Regions from separate parts of the Proteus sp. CA142267 genome, predicted to be linked through region 1. Evidence: predicted binding sites of a transcription regulator. Region 1 holds the regulator's gene; each other region holds the start of a gene.
What was found. Region 1 encodes PhoB, which activates phosphate uptake and scavenging genes when phosphate is short. Its sites were predicted from a motif close to CTGTCATAAAACTGNCNNAT; they were not measured.
Positions count from the first base shown of each region.

Region 2: ugpB (sn-glycerol-3-phosphate ABC transporter substrate-binding protein UgpB) is a predicted target of PhoB. The motif match lies at 4,216-4,235, and genes of this name have one in related genera.
Region 3: pstS (phosphate ABC transporter substrate-binding protein PstS) is a predicted target of PhoB. The motif match lies at 3,222-3,241, and genes of this name have one in related genera.

Region 1 covers NZ_QPMG01000003.1:10,316-16,607, forward strand. Annotated here, with positions in the region: gene brnQ (branched-chain amino acid transport system II carrier protein) at 1-570, opposite strand, end outside; gene phoR (phosphate regulon sensor histidine kinase PhoR) at 1,048-2,349, opposite strand; gene phoB (phosphate regulon transcriptional regulator PhoB) at 2,373-3,062, opposite strand; gene sbcD (exonuclease subunit SbcD) at 3,284-4,513, shown strand; gene C0T34_RS07505 (AAA family ATPase) at 4,513-6,292, shown strand, end outside.
Region 2 covers NZ_QPMG01000003.1:199,302-205,593, reverse strand. Annotated here, with positions in the region: gene ugpC (sn-glycerol-3-phosphate ABC transporter ATP-binding protein UgpC) at 1-998, opposite strand, end outside; gene ugpE (sn-glycerol-3-phosphate ABC transporter permease UgpE) at 1,000-1,848, opposite strand; gene ugpA (sn-glycerol-3-phosphate ABC transporter permease UgpA) at 1,848-2,732, opposite strand; gene ugpB (sn-glycerol-3-phosphate ABC transporter substrate-binding protein UgpB) at 2,795-4,102, opposite strand; gene C0T34_RS08275 (glycerophosphoryl diester phosphodiesterase) at 4,277-5,011, shown strand; gene C0T34_RS08270 (carbamate kinase family protein) at 5,334-6,281, shown strand.
Region 3 covers NZ_QPMG01000009.1:80,953-87,244, forward strand. Annotated here, with positions in the region: gene pstB (phosphate ABC transporter ATP-binding protein PstB) at 1-106, opposite strand, end outside; gene pstA (phosphate ABC transporter permease PstA) at 138-1,040, opposite strand; gene pstC (phosphate ABC transporter permease PstC) at 1,042-2,001, opposite strand; gene pstS (phosphate ABC transporter substrate-binding protein PstS) at 2,079-3,119, opposite strand; gene envZ (two-component system sensor histidine kinase EnvZ) at 3,335-4,675, opposite strand; gene ompR (two-component system response regulator OmpR) at 4,672-5,394, opposite strand; gene greB (transcription elongation factor GreB) at 5,545-6,024, opposite strand; gene C0T34_RS14395 (Tex family protein) at 6,206-6,292, shown strand, end outside.

The DNA of each region.
Region 1 (6,292 bases):
AAACCCCTGAGTCAACGCCATATCACGATAAGCTTCAGTCGCAGGAATAGCGCCACCAGCAGGCCAAAATACCGCAGCCATACCTAATATCGCTAATGCCAGAATTTTAATTGGTGCAAGAATATGACCAACACTGTCTAGCAATTTCCCTGGATAAAGCGAAATACCAATAACAATTAAGAAATAGACAATGCTGTAAATCAGCAATGACATTTCTGTATCACCCACTAAAGGAGCAATACCCACTTTAAAAGAAACCGTTGCCGTACGAGGGGTTGCAAAAAGCGGTCCAACAGCAAGATAGGCAACAATGGCTAATAACAATCCCATTGATTTACCAATAGGTGTGCTTAATGCCTCAATACCACCACCGACTTTTGCCAGTGCAACAACCGTTAAAACAGGTAAACCCACACCAGTGATCAAAAAGCCAATCGCGGCAGTCCAAACAAATTCGCCTGATTGTAACCCCACCATTGGAGGAAAAATAATGTTGCCAGCGCCAACAAATAGGGCGAATGTCATAAACCCTAATGCCAGAATATCTCTGGAAGTTAATCTATGTGCCATAAGTTTTGTTAATATGTAGTTACAATAATGGTTAAATTACGCCAAGATGGCGCAACATAAAATCAACAATATCTATTTAAGCTCAGACCGTCATTATTCAGGAGAATATCCAAATATAATCATTTCATGCAGAGCAATTAGGTACTAAATAGAAAAAATTGCCGATAACTGCTCACAAGTAAAACTTTTATAATGAAAAAAGGCAATAGCCAATCCTAAAACCAGAATAATCATCTAAACTATTTTTCGGCACTAGTTATAACTGTCATATATCATCGAATATACATGATATGATTTGTGCATTTTATCACCAATAATATTGAGTGTTGACATCATTTAAAGTTACCATTAATTAATAATATTAAAATTTAACGCTACGATATTAGTTTTTATTGATATTAAAAAGATCAAGAAAGGGGCAAAAAAACCTTTATCACAGATTAAAGACAAGTAATAAAGGCTTTAAAAAAAGACAGACTACTCGTGTGTTTTTTTAGCGGTAAGCAATGTTTGAGGAAGGATAAAAGAGAACGTACTCCCGACACCTACTTTACTTTCAATATTTAATTGAGAGTGATGATGAAGCAGTGATTTTTTCACAATAGCCAAACCTAACCCAGTACCGCCAGAATGACGAGAGCGGGCTTTATCAACACGATAAAAGCGCTCTGTTAAACGAGTTAAGTGTTCTGCGCTGATCCCCGAACCATTATCTGAGACACTAAATAACATACCTTGAGGAACTTTCTTCCAACTGACTTTAATTGTTGTACCTTCTTCAGTGTGATTAATGGCGTTATACACTAAGTTAGAAACGGCACTACGTAATTGCTCTTCATTACCTCGGACAGCCCACTGCTTATCAACATCAAAAATAATATGGTGTTGACCTTGGCTCAATGAGTCCGCTTCTTGTTGTAATAAAGCCAAAATAGCGGGAATATCAACAATTTTGTTTAAATCGATATGAGGCGCAGATTCGATACGAGAAAGTTGTAAGAGTTGTTGAACAAGCGTATCCATGCGCTTAGCTTGCTCTTGCATCGTCACTATCGCCTTATGCTCTGCGGGTTTCGCGACACTATTTTCTTCCATCATTTCAAGATAACCTTGAATAACAGTGAGTGGTGTTCTTAGCTCATGGCTAACGTTAGCAAAAAAGTCACGTCGTGAGTTTTCTAGTTTATTTTTTTCTGTCACATCACGTGCCACCATCAAGCGCTGATCTTCGCTGTATGGCATCACTCGAAACTCAACGATAGAGCCATTATTAAGTGAAATAGTTAAAGAGCGACTAAAATCACCTGCAGTAAAATAGTGTAAGAAATCAGGATAACGTAATAAGTTAAAAATATTTTGTCCGTTATCTTCGGGCCAGCGAAAGCCGAGTAAGTGTTGAGCTAGGCTATTACACCAAAAAATATTCCCTTCATTTGTCATCATCACAACAGCATCGGGCAAGCTTTCAGCACCACTTCTAAAACGTTTAATTAAGTCGCCTAATTCTCTGCGTCGTTTACGATTACGTTGTTGGGTCTGTCGAATACCATAAAAAATAGGCTCCCATCCCCCTCTTCCTTCCGGAGGCAGTACTGAGCGATCTAACCATAACCATTTAGATAATTTCAGCAAGTTATAGGCATGCCACACAAGTGCACTGAGTAGCGATGTCACCAGCAACCAAGGAAGATGCCCGATAAAAAGTGATAATATAAAAGCAGGTAAGCAAAATAGACATAGCCCCCAAACGAGGGCTTTCCACGATAGTCGTTCTAACACCTGACGATTACTCCCATATTGACTTAGAAACGGGCAGAGAAACGATATCCCGTTCCACGTACTGTTTGTATCATTCTGTCATGGCCATCTTCTTCGATGGCTTTACGTAAACGACGAATATGCACATCAACAGTACGGTCTTCGACATAAACATTCGTTCCCCAAACATAGTTTAGCAGTTGTTCTCTGCTATACACGCGTTCAGGATGTGTCATAAAAAAGTGCAGGAGTTTAAATTCGGTAGGTCCCATATCAATCGGTTTATCTTGACTCGTTACTCGATGAGAAACAGGATCAAGTCCTAATCCATTGAATTCAATAATATCCTCCGAAGACATTGGTGATAATCGTCGTAAAATTGCTTTCACGCGAGCCACAAGCTCTTTAGGTGAGAAAGGCTTAATGACGTAATCATCAGCACCCGTTTCTAACCCTTGAACTTTATCTTCTTCTTCCCCTTTTGCCGTTAGCATAATAATTGGAATATCACGGGTGTTACTTTCCCGCTTCATCTGTTTTATTACCTGCAAGCCTGATCCACCAGGGATCATCCAATCTAATAAAACCAGATCAGGGTAAGGATCAATAAGAAAGCTCAATGCAGAATCATAGTCTTCTGCTTCAATAGGCTGAAAACCATTTTGTTCCAAAACAAAACAGATCATCTCTCGAATTGCGGTTTCATCTTCAACAACAAGAATACGCCTTGCCATACTCTATCCTGTGTAATGTATATAGAGGGTCAAAATGATTATGATGCCGTTTTATGACAGATTTATGACTAACCTTAACATTACTGAAATAGATCCCAGTTGTTAAGGTAAATAAATCATTTTTCGGTGAAATATCACTCAAAAAGAAGGCTTATTGTTGGGTTTTCACTAAAAAAGTAAGGTGCGCTATACTCTTCATCAGATAAAAAAGAGGAATAGCAATGCGGATTATTCACACATCAGACTGGCATTTAGGGCAATATTTTTTTACTAAAACTCGGGCTCAAGAACATCAACAGTTTCTTGATTGGTTGTTAGCACAAATTAAACATTATCAAGTTGATGCATTGATTGTTGCAGGAGATATTTTTGATACTGGCTCCCCCCCAAGTTATGCCCGAGAGCTTTATAACCGCTTTGTTGTTGCTATCCGAGATACACAATGCCAGCTCGTCATTCTAGGTGGTAATCACGATTCTGTAGCGACATTAAATGAATCTAAATCATTATTAGCATGTTTAAATACAACGGTTATTGCCAATGTTCATGCTGAAACCCCACAAGCTCCGCTTATTCTTCCTAAAAAAGATAATACTCCGGGAGCATTACTTTGTGCGATCCCTTATCTACGTCCTAGAGATATGATAAGTAGTAAAAGTGGGCAATCAGGTGCTGAAAAACAAAATACCCTAAAAGAAGCGATTGCTGATTATTATCAAGCTCAATATCAAGAGGCTCTCGATTTACGTAAGCAACTAAACGTCAATATTCCAATTATTGCAACAGGTCACCTTACAACCATTGGTGCAAGTGTAACGGACTCTGTACGTGAAATTTATATCGGTACTTTAGAGGCTTTCTCTGCAACACTATTTCCTGAATTTGACTATATTGCTCTTGGCCATATTCATCGCCCTCAAGTGGTAAATAAATCGGGCCATATTCGTTATAGTGGCTCTCCTATTCCTTTAAGTTTTGATGAAAGCGGACAACAAAAAAGCGTCTACCTTATCGATTTTGAGCAAGACAAATTAACTAACCTCACACTATTACCTATTCCTGAATTTCAGTTGCTACGCACCATCAGTGGCTCATTAAAAGAGATAGCCATACAACTTGATGATTTAAAAAAACAATACGGTGAAACAGATACCACTATTTGGTTGGATATCGAAGTTTCAACACAAGATTATCTCAGTGATATACAAACCCGAGTTCAAGAACTAACTAACGATCCACTTTTTGATGTGATCTTATTAAGAAGAGCCAGAAAACAGCGCCAAGCATTCACGCAAAATGAGAACGAAACACTGACCGAATTAACTGTTTATGATGTTTTTGAAAGACGCTTAGAACAGCATGAATTTGATTCAGAAGAAACGAAAACACGGTTAACAACATTGTTTAAACAAGCTGTTGAAATGGCAGAACAAGAGGACAACGAAGCATAATGAAAATCTTAAGTCTGCGATTTAAAAATATTAACTCTTTAAAAGGCGAGTGGAAAATCAACTTTGACCAAGAGCCTTTTGTTAGCAACGGATTATTTGCTATCACAGGCCCTACTGGGGCAGGAAAAACCACACTATTAGATGCGATTAGCTTAGCGCTTTATCATCGAACTCCACGATTAGACAAAGTCACACAATCACAAAATGAATTAATGACGCGTCATACCGCAGAATGCTTGACCGAAGTTGAATTTGAAGTCAAAGGTGTGGCTTATCGTGCATTTTGGGAACAACGCCGAGCCAATTATAAAGAAGATGGCAATCTTCAAGCACCACAGGCTGAACTCGTTAAAATAAATACAACGGGCGGCGAAGACAAAATCTTAGCCAGCAAAATAAGCCAAGTAAAAGAGATGATCATTAGTATTACGGGACTTGATTTTGATCGTTTCACTAAGTCTATGTTGCTTTCTCAGGGACAATTTGCGGCCTTTTTAAATGCAGATGATAAATCTCGCGCTGAATTACTCGAAGAACTGACTGGCACAGATATTTATCGCTATATTTCCCAATCGATCTTTAAGCATTGGCGTGAAGAAGAACAAGCCTTAAAAACACTAAAGCAACAAGCCGAAATGATGGCGTTATTAGATGAAAATGCTCGCCAAGCTTTATTAACTGAGCAAACAGATCTTTTTGCCAAAGAGAGACTATTACAAAAAGAACAACAGGAATATCAAGTAGCAAAGCAGTGGCAAGAAAAAGACATTGAAATCAATAAAAACAGACTATTAGCACAAAACGGAGTTAACTTAGCACAAGAAGCATTAGTTGCTGCCAAGCCCGATATTCAACGTCTTGAAAATAGCGAACCTGCTGAAAAGATCCGCCCGATTTATGATGAAAAAAATCGTCTATTAAAAGAACAAACCTATATTGAGTCACAACTCTCAACCTTGAAAGCAGAAAAACAGCTGATTGAACAACAAAGCCAACCTATTAATCAGCGCCTAGTGGAAGCTCGTGACACATTTAAACAACACGATGAGAAAAAACAGCAAATATTACAACTTATTCGTGAAGAAGTGACGCCATTAGATAACCAGTTAGTCTTGCTACAACAAGATATTTCAGCAAAAACACAGCAAAAAAATACACTGGAAAAAACACAGTCGGAATATCTGGAAAAAATACAATTAACAGAAATCCAATTAGCTGGATCACAAAAACAATTCAATGAATTAAGTGAATATTTAAATCAGCATACAGCTTATGCTCAACTTGCTGAGAATTTACCTTTGTGGCAACGCTATTTTGAACAATATGATGAAATTGCAGAGAAATATCTAATTAGTCAGAAAAGTGAAAAAGCAGAACAAGAAAAAGAGCTGTTACTTAAACTTGCTCTCGAAAAAACAACACGCACACTAGAAGCACAACAACACGCTCTTAATTTACAGCAACAACAATTAAGTGAATTACAAACGCAACTTGAGCAACAAAATAAAGTAGATGCAATTGCAGATATTCCTCATCGCTTGCAACAAATTTCTCAGCAAAGAAATGCGCTCGCAAAAATAATGGGATTACAGGCTCAATTACAGCGTGCTCTCAAAACTGAACGTCTGTACCAAAAAAACCATTCAGAAAACCAGCAAAAAATAGCTGTACTGACTGAAAATATCAGCAGAAATGGCTTCGTTTTAAAAGAGAAAGAGCAACACCTTAAAGATTTAAATGACAATTATCTTTTAATTCGGAAATTAGCGGAATACGAAG
Region 2 (6,292 bases), 190 kb from region 1:
ATTCTATTACCAATTTTCACACCATGATCGTTTGGCGCACGAATAACGAGAGGTTGTTTCTGCTTATCGTAAGTAGTGGCATAAATTAAAACATCTGCACCAAGTGCTTCAATAAACTCCACATCAACATGAAAAAGAGGATGTTGATGGCTAATAATCAAATGTTCAGGACGTAAACCCAATTTAATGGCTTGATAAGGAAAATGCTGAGATGAAACGGCAATATGCCCATCAGCGACTTCAATCACACCATGATTAATCGGAGTATCTAAGATATTCATTGCTGGTGAGCCCATAAACGTAGCCACAAACACGGAGGCCGGGCTTTCATAAATATCTAACGGTGTGCCTACTTGCTCTATATTTCCTTGATTTAAAACCACCAGCTTATCGGCTAATGTCATCGCTTCTACTTGATCGTGTGTCACATAAATAGAGGTTGTAGAGAGTTTTCGCTGTAATTTTTTGATCTCCAAACGCATCTGTACCCGTAATTTAGCATCAAGGTTAGAAAGAGGTTCATCAAATAAAAAGACTTTAGGATCACGAACGATGGCTCTTCCCATTGCGACACGTTGGCGTTGTCCCCCTGAAAGCTCTTTGGGTTTTCTATCAAGTAAATGGCTGATCTCCAGCATTTGGGCGGCATTGGTAACGAGTTCTTCAATCTTTGCTTTGGGTATTTTTCGATTACGTAAGCCATATGCCATATTGTTATAAACCGACATATGAGGATAAAGAGCATAGTTTTGAAACACCATGGCGATATCGCGTTCACTAGGTTCGTGCTCATTAACCCGCAAATTATCAATAAATAAATCACCTTGTGTAATGGTTTCTAACCCTGCAATCATTCGCAGTAAAGTCGATTTACCACAACCGCTTGGGCCGACTAATACCACCATTTCACCTTGCTCAATAGAAAGATTTAATTTTGAAATAGCTTGATGACCATTTGGATAACACTTTTCTAAATTTGTGAGAGTGACGGTTGTCATGTTATTTCTCCGTATCAATAAAGCCTTTTACAAAGGCTCTTTGCATTAAAATGACAATAAGGACGGGAGGCAACATTGCAATTAACGTGGTTGCCATGATCTTATTCCACTCAACAACACCATCAGAAACCGCAACCATCTGTTTAATGCCCATGACAATGGTGTAGTAGTGAGTATCTGTTGTGATCAACATTGGCCAAAGATATTGGTTCCAGCCATAAATAAAAGTGATGACAAATAGGGCTGCGATATTGGTGCGAGAAAGAGGAAGTAAGATGGTGAAAAAGAATTTAATAGGGCCTGCACCATCAATTTTAGCGGCTTCAATTAATTCAGGAGTGATGGTAAGAAAGAATTGGCGAAATAAAAAGGTGGCTGTGGCACTGGCAATTAATGGAATGGTTAAACCTGCATAAGAGTTCAACATATTGAGATTAGTGACAACCTCAAATGTAGGCATAATGCGAACTTCAACAGGTAGCATTAACGTAAAAAAAATAGTCCAAAAGGCCAACATTCTTCCCGGAAAACGAAAGAAAACGACGGCGTATGCCGATAAAATTGAGATTGTTAGTTTCCCGATGGTGATCACTAACGCCATAATCAATGAATTCAATAACATGCTATTAATTGAGATAGTGCTATTTTGCGTAGTGCCTGCTTGTGAGAATATCGATTTAAAAATATTGAAGCCTTCAGCACCAAACCAAAGAGGAGAACCAGTAGCAAATTCGGTGTTTTGATGTGTTGTTGCCACAAGTGCAATCCAGACAGGGAACGCAACAGAGAGAATGCCAACAATAAGAATAAAGTGGCAAAAAGCATGAAATAAAGGTCTACGTTCAACCATCAGTAAGCCACCTTTTTCTCAACATAGCGAAATTGAATAATGGTTAAGATTGCGACAATAAACATCAAAATAACAGATTGTGCGGCGGAAGAGCCTAAATCTAATCCCACAAAACCATCGTTATAGACCTTATAAACCAGTGTTGATGTGCTACTTCCGGGGCCACCTTGCGTCATCGAGTGAATAATGGCGAAAGTATCAAAGAAGGCATAAGCAAAATTAACCACGAGTAAGAAAAAGGTGGTAGGAGAAATTAAAGGAAAACTGATCGTTATAAATCGCTTAATCGGGCCACTACCATCGATAGCGGCTGCTTCTAAAAGCGATTTAGGCACAGATTGTAATGCGGCGAGAAAAAACAGAAAGTTATAACTCACTTGTTTCCATGTCGCCGTTAAAATCACCATCCACATAGCATGATGTGTATTCAGTACAGGATCCCAATTAATGCCTATTTTCTTTAATTGTTGGCTTAATACTCCAATCGTGGGATCAAGCATAAATAACCAAAGAAAGCCTGCAATAACTGGAGCAATGGCATAGGGTGAAATTAAAATGGTGCGATAAAAAAGCTTGCCTCGTAAAATTTGTTCGGCAATACCAGCCAAAACCAGCGCTGATAACATAGATAAAAATACAACACTGGTACTGAAAATAAGCGTCGTGATCAAACTATCAAAGTAATAACGATTGCTAAAAAGTCGCTGAAAATTTTCAAAACCAACAAATTCTCGACTCAGCCCAAATGCATCTTCTAATTGAAATGACTGAAAGAAAGCTTGCCCAGCAGGCCAAATAAAAAAGATAAGCGTGATAGCTAATTGAGGAAAAATCAGCGCTAGAGGTAACCATTTTTGTTTGAAATAAATGGATTGAGAAGCCATACAATATCCAGTAAATCGATAAAAACAGAAGGCGAGCTATTTTGCTCGCCTAATACAAGTGACTATTGTTGAGCACGTTCAAAACGGCGTAACTGCTCATTTCCACGTGTAACTGCATTATCTAATGCAACTTGAGCACTCTGTTTTCCTGACCACACTTTCTCTAACTCTTCATCAACGATTTCTCGAGTTTGTAGGAAATTACCAAAGCGTAATCCTTTTGAGTTTGCGGTAGGCTCTGAGGTTGTCATTTGTAATATTGCGGTGTCAGCTCCTGGATTTTGCTGATAAAAACCCTGTTGCTGTGTTAACGCATAAGCTGCTTTAGTGACGGGTAAATAACCCGTTGCTTGGTGCCAATCGGCTTGAACTTCAGGGCTTGAAAGATAGGTAAAAAATTTGGCAACACCGTTATATTCGGCATCTGGACGCCCAGACATAACCCATAATGATGCGCCACCAATAATGGTATTTGCTGGTTTTTGTACAAGAGTATCGTCGTAAGGCAATTGGCTAACACCAATATCAAGATCTTTCATGTTCTCTTTAATGCCTGCAAAACCCGCGGATGACTCCATCACCATTGCGCACTCTTGGGTATAAAACAGAGGCATTGCATCTGATTGACGTCCGCCATATTTGAAAATACCAGATTTCGACCAATCTGCCATTTGTTGAATATGCGCAACGAAAGGTGCTTTATTAAATAAGAAGGTGGTATCAAAACCATCGAAACCATTATTTTTTGTCGCTATAGGTAAATTATTGCGGGCACCAAAGTTTTCGATTTGTGTCCACGATTGCCATGTGGTGGTAAATCCGCATTTAACACCAGAATCGAGCAATTTTTGAGACACAGCTTCCATCTCTTTCCATGTCTTAGGTGGCTGTTCTATGCCAGCTTTTTTAAAGAGTGTTTTGTTGTAATAAAGCACTGGCGTTGAACTATTAAATGGCAACGACATCATTTTGCCATCGCTGGTGGTGTAGTAACCCGTGACAGTTGATAAATAACTATTAGGATCAAAAGGTTCGTGGGTTTTTTCCATTAATTTATAAACAGGAAAAACGGCTTTTTTAGCGCCCATCATACTGGCTGTACCCACTTCAAATACTTGTACAATAGCAGGTTGGTTTTTAGCGCGAAATGAAGCCACTGCACTGGTCATTGTTTCAGCATAAGTGCCTTTATAAACAGGTTTTATCTCATATTCAGATTGACTGGCGTTAAAATCAGAGGCGATTTGATTGACTTTCTGACCAAGTGCACCTCCCATTGCATGCCACCATTCAATTTGTGTTTTTGCGTGTGTGGGAGAAGTAAATAACGCCATAGCAACAGCAAGACCTGTTATTGATTTTATCGACATGCAGAATTTCCTTTTTAATCGAGAGTTAAAGGTGCAATCTAATATGCAAATTACCCTAGATGTTATTTATGACAAAAGGGTGACAATTAAATGAAGATATATTGATGGTCTGACTGTCAAATTGCTGTCATAAATGGTTGTCATGATGTCGGCACAAATGAAAAGGAGAGAGAAATGAAGATAGCTGCTCACCGAGGTTTTTCTGGAAAAGCACCTGAAAACACACTGGCTGCGTTTAAAATGGCGATTGATTTCGGGTGCGAATGGATTGAAACGGATGTGCAATTAACCGCGGATCATGTTCCTGTGCTTATTCATGATAAAACAGTTAATCGTTGCACGAATGGGCAAGGTGCTGTGCGTTTTCATACCTTAGATGATTTACATCGCCTTGATGCAGGAAGTTGGTTTAGTTCACTCTATCAAGGTGAGAAAATTCCTTCTTTAAGACAAGGATTACAGCTCATTAAGCGTTCAGGAACAAAGCTTAATATTGAGCTGAAAACGTGGCCCGATGATGATGTTGAGCGTTTATGTTTAGCGGTTTCTGACATGATAAAAAGTGCAGATATTCCGAATGAGCAAATTCTATTTTCTTCTTTTGATACACATGCACTTATTGTTATGAAACGATATCTGCCTTTTATTCGTAGAGGGCAATTATGGGATGAGATCCCTGATAATGCGCTAGAAACGCTAAAAGCGATTGATGGTTTTAGTGTGCATTGTAATTACAAATACCTTACGCAAGAACAAGCGCAATTGTTAAAACAAGCAGGCTATGAAATTTATTGTTATACCCCGAATGATCCGGAAGAAGTGAAAGATTTTGAGCAATGGGGTGTTGATATGCTAATTACTGATATGCCTGATGTTTATCAACCGGATGTTTATCAAATAGCAAAATAAAAAAGTACTAACTATCCCGCTCACTTGTATTAAATAAGGCGTTATTGATGTGTTTGATAACGCCTTTCATTCCCTTCTTTGTGCATTGCATTTATAGAAATTAAATAAGAGAAACGTTGAGTAATAGATGTTTTCTTTACATTCTCTGCTATTATCCTGCGCAATTAATGAATAGATATTGTTCAACACAATAATGTTTATCTCATTAAAAATAAAAATGGGAAAATGGTTAGCAAATATGGCGACCTTATCAACCCAACCTCTAAGAGTAGAGGTGTGTTATTTCTACTTTAATTGCCAATAATATAATTGAGAGTGAAATATGAAAGAACTCGTTGTTGTTGCCATTGGAGGCAACAGTATTATTAAAGACAATGCTAGCCAGTCTATCGCTCATCAAGAACAAGCAGTACAAGAGGTTGCAGCCCATATTAGTGATATGGTGGCTGAAGGGTATAATATTGTTTTAACACATGGTAATGGGCCACAAGTTGGGCTTGATTTACGTCGCGCTGAAGTGGCGCATGTGCAAGAAGGTTTACCGTTAACACCATTAGCCAATTGTGTTGCAGATACACAAGGCGGTATTGGTTATTTAATACAACAAGCGTTAACGAATAAGCTTCGTGTTCAACAAAGCAAACAAGCGATCACCCTTATCACACAAGTTGAAGTCGATAAAAACGATCCAAATTTTGTTTCTCCAACAAAACCTATTGGTGCATTTTTCTCAGAACAAGAGATGATGCAATTAAAGCAAGAAAATCCTCAATGGCATTTCGTTGAAGATTCTGGTCGTGGTTATCGCCGTGTTGTTGCCTCTCCATTTCCACAACATGTTATTGAATCTAAGGCAATTAAATCACTGTCAGAATGTGGCTATGTTGTGATTGCAGTAGGTGGCGGCGGTATTCCAGTTATCAAAAATGAACACGGTAATTACCAAAGTGTTGATGCGGTTATTGATAAAGATCTGTCATCGACATTGCTCGCAAAAGAATTACATGCAGATATTCTTATCATCACAACGGGTGTTGAAAAAGTTTGTATTCATTTCGGCAAACCAGAACAGAAAGCATTAGGCGAAACGTCGGTTGAAGAAATGACACAATATATGCATGAAGGGCATTTTCCTCCGGGCAGTATGCTTCCTAAAATTGAAGCCAGTCTCTCATTTTTAGCTGCTGGTGGAAAAAGAGTGATTATCACAACGCCAGAAAAATTGGCTTCAGCCTTAAAAGGTGAAACCGGAACACATATCGTTGCTTAATTATCTTCATA
Region 3 (6,292 bases), on a different contig from region 1:
TGGCAATATCTAAAGAGATATTTTTCAGCGCATGGAATTTACCGTAGTAGAAGTTCAAATCACGAACTTGGATTTTATTTCCTGCGTTATCATTAGCCATAATCATTTAACGTTCTCTCTTGCTTAACTTACTGCGGTTAACCGTGCTTGCGTTTAGCAAACAGCACGCGCGCGATAATATTGATAAATAGAACACAGAGGGTGATAAGTAATACGCCAGCCCAGGCAAGCTCTTGCCATTCAGCGAAAGGACTCATGGCGAACTTAAAGATAGTCACAGGCAAGTTAGCTATCGGTTCGTTTAAGTCTGTGCTCCAGAATTGATTTGATAGTGAAGTAAATAACAGTGGTGCAGTTTCGCCTGCAATACGCGCAATCGCTAATAACACACCTGTGATAATGCCTGATACCGAGGCTTTTAAGGTGATTTTAGAGATCATCTTCCACTTTGGTGTTCCTAATGCGTAAGCGGCTTCGCGTAAGCTATCAGGTACTAACTTCAACATATTTTCAGTGGTACGAATAACGATAGGAATTTGCAGTAACGCTAATGCGATAATTCCTGCCCATCCTGAAAAGTGCTGCATCTGTGCGACAACAATGGTGTAGACAAAGAGCCCGACAACAATGGATGGCGCTGACAGCAAGATATCGTTAATAAAACGTGTGGTTTCAGCAAGCCATGAACGACGACCATATTCAGCAAGATAAATCCCTGCAAGAATACCTAATGGTGTTCCAATCACAGTTGCCCAAAGGATGAGTAATCCACTACCAACAATAGCATTTGCCAATCCACCACCTTCCGTATTAGGTGGCGGAGTCATCTCTGTGAAAAGAGCTAATGACATACCATCAAAGCCTTTGGTGAAAGTGGAGAATAGGATCCACGTTAACCAAAAAAGACCAAATGCCATGGTTGAGACAGACAAAAACAGTGCAATACGGTTTTTTTGACGACGCCAAAGTTGGCGTTTATTGCGTACATGCAGTTCGTTTTCTGTTTGAACTCGCAATGAAGAAGAGGATGTTTTAGACATATCAGCGCGCCCCTTCATTTTTTGATAAACGTAATGTCATAAACTTAGAAATCGCAAGGACGATAAAGGTGATGACAAACAGGATAAGCCCTAATTCCATTAATGCAGCGGTGTGTAATCCTGTCTCTGCTTCAGCAAATTCGTTCGCTAATGCAGACGTGATACTGTTACCCGGCATAAACAGCGAGGCGGAGTCTAACTGGTAGGTATTACCGATGATAAAGGTTACTGCCATGGTTTCACCTAAGGCGCGTCCTAATCCCAGCATCACACCACCGATAACACCATTTCGGGTATAAGGTAGAACGATATTCCAAATCACTTCCCATGTTGTACAGCCAATGCCGTAGGCAGACTCTTTCATCATGACAGGTGTCTGTTCAAATACATCACGCATAACAGAAGCGATATAAGGAATGATCATGATGGCGAGGATCACACCCGCCGCTAAGATACCGATACCAAAAGCAGGGCCAGAGAAAAGCTCACCAACGATAGGAATGGAAGAAAGCACATTGCCTACGGGCTCTTGGAAATAGGTTGCAAAAAGCGGCGCGAAGACAAACAGCCCCCACATACCATAAACAATACTAGGAATAGCGGCGAGTAACTCAATAGCGATACCTAACGGGCGTTTTAACCAGTTAGGGGCTAATTCAGTTAAGAAAAGAGCGATACCAAAACTGACAGGAACGGCAATAACCAGCGCGATGATTGACGTTACAATGGTGCCGTAAATAGGCACTAATGCACCGAATTCCTGCGCAGGAGGATCCCATTCTTTTGTCCATAAGAATGAAAGGCCGAATTGTTGAATACTTGGCCATGAGGCGAAAATCAGTGAAACAATGATACCTGTTAAAAGCAAAAGTGTAATCAACGCAGCTAGACGAACCAGTGCGCTGAAAATAACGTCCCCTCGTTTACTAGGGGCCTTTATTACCGTTGTATGCTCGGCCATAAAGCCTCTTTTAATTTATTACCCCCTGTTTAGCAGGGGGTGAACGTTAACTTATCTCTTAATGGCTACCGATTTTATTAGTAAATCGGCTTACCATTACTGTCTTTAATACTTGTTTTCCATGCGGCACGAATTTGTTCTACAACTTCTGTGGGTAATACTGCGTAATCTAGATTTTTCGCTTCTTGATTACCTTTGTCGTAAGCCCAGTTGAAGAAATTCAGTACTTCTTTACCTTTTTCTGCATTTTGCTGTTTTTGATGCACTAAGATAAAGGTAGTAGAAGTAATCGGCCATGCGTTTTCACCTTTCTGATTAGTCAGGTCTTGTGCAAAGCTTTTGCTCCAATCAATTTTTCTTGCCGCAGCACTAAAACTGTCTGCTGTTGGTGCGATTACTTCGCCGTCAGCGGTGACTAATTTAGTATAAGCAAGATTGTTTTGTTTCGCGTAAGCATATTCAACATAACCAATTGAACCCGGTACACGTTGAACGAATGCTGCGATACCATCATTCCCTTTTCCACCTAAGCCTGTCGGCCACTTAACAGTAGAGCCAGCGCCGACTTCATCTTTCCATGCGCTATTTACTTTTGATAAGTAGCTAGTGAAAACGAAAGATGTTCCTGAACCATCAGCACGACGAATAACCGCGATATTCTGGTCTGGTAATTTTACGCCCGGATTAAGTTTCGTGATGGCAGGGTCGTTCCATTTTTGGATCTTACCTAGATAGATATTACCGATAGTATCGCCATCTAAGGTCAATTCACCTGATTTGATACCAGGAATATTGACTGCCATAACAACGCCACCAATCACGGTAGGGAATTGGAATAAACCGTCAGCTTGTAATTTATCGTCTGCTAATGGCGCATCAGAAGCACCAAAATCAACGGTATTTGCAATGATTTGTTTTACACCACCAGAGGATCCAATACCTTGGTAGTTAATTTTGTTACCCGTTTCTTTCTGATAGGAATCTGCCCATTTAGCATAAACCGGGGCAGGGAACGTTGCGCCAGCACCAGTCAGCGAGGTCGTTGCCTGTGCAGAAAGAGCGGTCATTGAAAACGCAGCGGCAATGACACTAGTCAGGGTGGTACGCATCAGTTTCATAATCCCTCCTGTGGGATAGGTAGAATAATTTTCGACATCTATCAACTTCGGTTACGGTACGCACAGACAATAGGTCAGTTTGATGACAATTAAATGTCTTAATTGTGACAGTTTTATGACAAAGCAAAAAAATGATGAAATATTTATAGGAGGAGAGAAATTAGAATGGAAATAGCGTAATAAAAAAGCACTTCAATACTTGAAATAGAGAGGGATTAATCATCCTCATCTTCACGCTCTTTTAATGGGAAGTTAGCACGGATAAGTAATCCGCCTTTAACGCTATCATCAAGCTCAACATAACCACCGTGAGCATCCATAATACGGCGAATAATAGATAAACCTAAGCCCGCACCTGTTGAGCTACGCGCTTGTTCACCTTGAACAAAAGGTTGGAAAAGACGTTGTCTATCTTCTTGTGGGATACCGGGGCCATCATCTTCAACTTGGAACCAAGCATATTCTTCATTTTTGCCACTTGAAACGCTTATCCAACCATTACCATAGCGAGTGGCATTTACAACCATATTGGTGAGTGCTCGTTTTACTGCAATAGGGTTAGCTGTGATGTTAATCGGTCCAGGATGAAGATGTTCTTCACTGATTTTTCCTGAATTAGATTCGGCCGAAATGACTTCTTGTAATAGATTATTCATATCACACAGTTCTAAAGACATCTCTTTACCTGTGCGCATATAGTCTAAGAATTGCCCAATAATGGCATCACAATCTTCAATATCTTTATTGATAGAGTCTGCGAGGTAACTATCTTCGGGACTCATCATTTCAGTTGCCAGACGAATTCGAGTCAATGGTGTACGCAAATCATGACTGACGCCTGCCATAACGAGTGTTCTATCATTATCTAATGAGCGAATTCCTGATGACATCTGGTTAAAGGCACGAATAATTGAGCGCATTTCAGAAGAGCCAGATTCAGGAATAGGAGGAGGAATAACCCCTTTTCCGATGCGACGCGCTGCATATTCCACTTCATTTAGTGGGCGATTTTGAAAACGACTATAGAGCCAGAAAAAAGCGACAACGATAATAATAAAAATGATCGTTTGTCGGTAAACAGGGAGTAAGAAATTTTGCCCTAATTCGGTCAACGGAACACGTATCCAAAGCGAGGGAGACATATGCGTATTGACCCATAAAACAGGGTATTCCAATGTATTCTCAATCCAAATTTCGGTTTCTCTCCCCAGATGTTCAGTCATCTGCTCACTTAACTCATCATCTATTTTTGCCCAATAAAGGCCTTCTTCAAGTGCTGCTTTTTTATCAAAGAAAGAAATGCCTAATTCGTTATAGATTTTATTGCGTAAAGCAGGGGAGATTTTTAGTGGGGTGCCATCAACTAGGATCAATTCTTCAGGTATCAAAGTGCGTATTTCATACGCTAATACTTTATTAAATTGCTGAAGGCTTGGCCCAACAATAAGGTGTTGCACAACGATATAACTGGCTATCAAGCTAAAAAAAAGTAGCGAGATAACCAGAAATAACGAACGTGTCAGTTTATTGTGAGGGGAAAGCCTCAGCCTTCTCATTGAGCGCTGGTTCCATCAGGAACAAAGACGTAACCAAGACCCCAAACCGTTTGAATGTAACGAGGGTGTGTTGGATCTTCTTCAATCATGCGACGTAAACGAGAGATTTGAACGTCAATTGAACGCTCCATAGCACTGTATTCTCGACCACGAGCAAGGCTCATTAATTTGTCACGAGAAAGTGGTTCACGAGGGTGTGATACCAGTACTTTCAATACAGCAAATTCACCACTAGTCAGAGGCATATGCTCTTCTTCGTGGAACATTTCGCGTGTACCAAGGTTCAGCTTGAACTTACCAAAAGAGATAATGGCGTTATCTTGTGAAGGAGCGCCTGGTAATTCATTTGCTTGGCGACGAAGAACTGCGCGAATACGTGCCAGTAGTTCTCTTGGGTTAAATGGTTTTGAGATGTAATCATCAGCTCCAATTTCAAGCCCAACAATTCTATCAACCTCTTCCCCTTTCGCAGTTACCATAATAATAGGGATAGGGTTATTTTGGCTTCTTAAGCGACGGCAAATAGATAGGCCATCTTCACCTGGAAGCATTAAATCGAGCACAATAAGATGGATAGATTCGCGAGTGAGCAGACGATCCATCTGATCGGCGTTTGCAGCAGTACGGATTTGAAAACCCTGCTCTGTCAAATAGCGCTCTAAGAGTGAACGCAGACGTAAATCATCATCCACGATTAGCACTTTATAACTTTCTTGCATTTTTTTAAGCTCCCGAAGTGCAAATGCTTTTATTAGCGAATTCTATCATCGATAAGAATATTAAACCAAAACCAAAGAATAAATGTTAATAATTTATAGATAAAACTTGTTCATTGACTCTAGGGAAGGACATAAAACTATTTATTTATCTTATTTCGAATGATATTTGATAGATAATACGCAGTAATTAACTTCACCACCTGGTGTTTGCACACTGATTTCATCATCAACTTGTTTACCAATAAGCGCTCTGGCAACAGGGGAATCAATAGAAATCCACTGTTTTGCTGGATCAAACTCATCGGGACCCACAAGCCTAAAGGTTTTGACGTTTTCGTCATCATCTTCAAGTGTGACCCAAGCACCAAAATAGATTTTTCCTTCTTGGCGAGGATCAGGATCAACGATTTTTAATTCATCAAGTCGTTTTGATAAAAAACGAACACGTCTATCAATTTCACGTAATCGCTTCTTTCCATAAATATATTCAGCATTTTCTGAACGGTCACCTTGTGCCGCTGCTTCTGAAACCGATTGTGTAACACGCGGTCGCTCTTCTTTCCAAAGATATTTTAGCTCTTTGTCTAAGGCATACCAGCCATCACGAGTAATATAGTTACTTTTTGCCATTACGAATAAAAACTATCATCAACATTGAATTTCATAAAGGTACTATAGCGTGAATGTTAAAATAATCTGTTAATTTCCTCATAATTGTCGAGCTAGATGGGAAATTTGCCAAATTTTTTTAGTGCTCTGCGTGTATAATAGCCATCTTTTTTAACTATTCCTCTCGGTAGGTAAATATTTTATGAATGAATCATTAAGCCGAATTATTGCAGATGAGCTCTCGGTTAAGCCCCAGCAAGTCCTTTCGGCCATAACGTTACTGGATGAA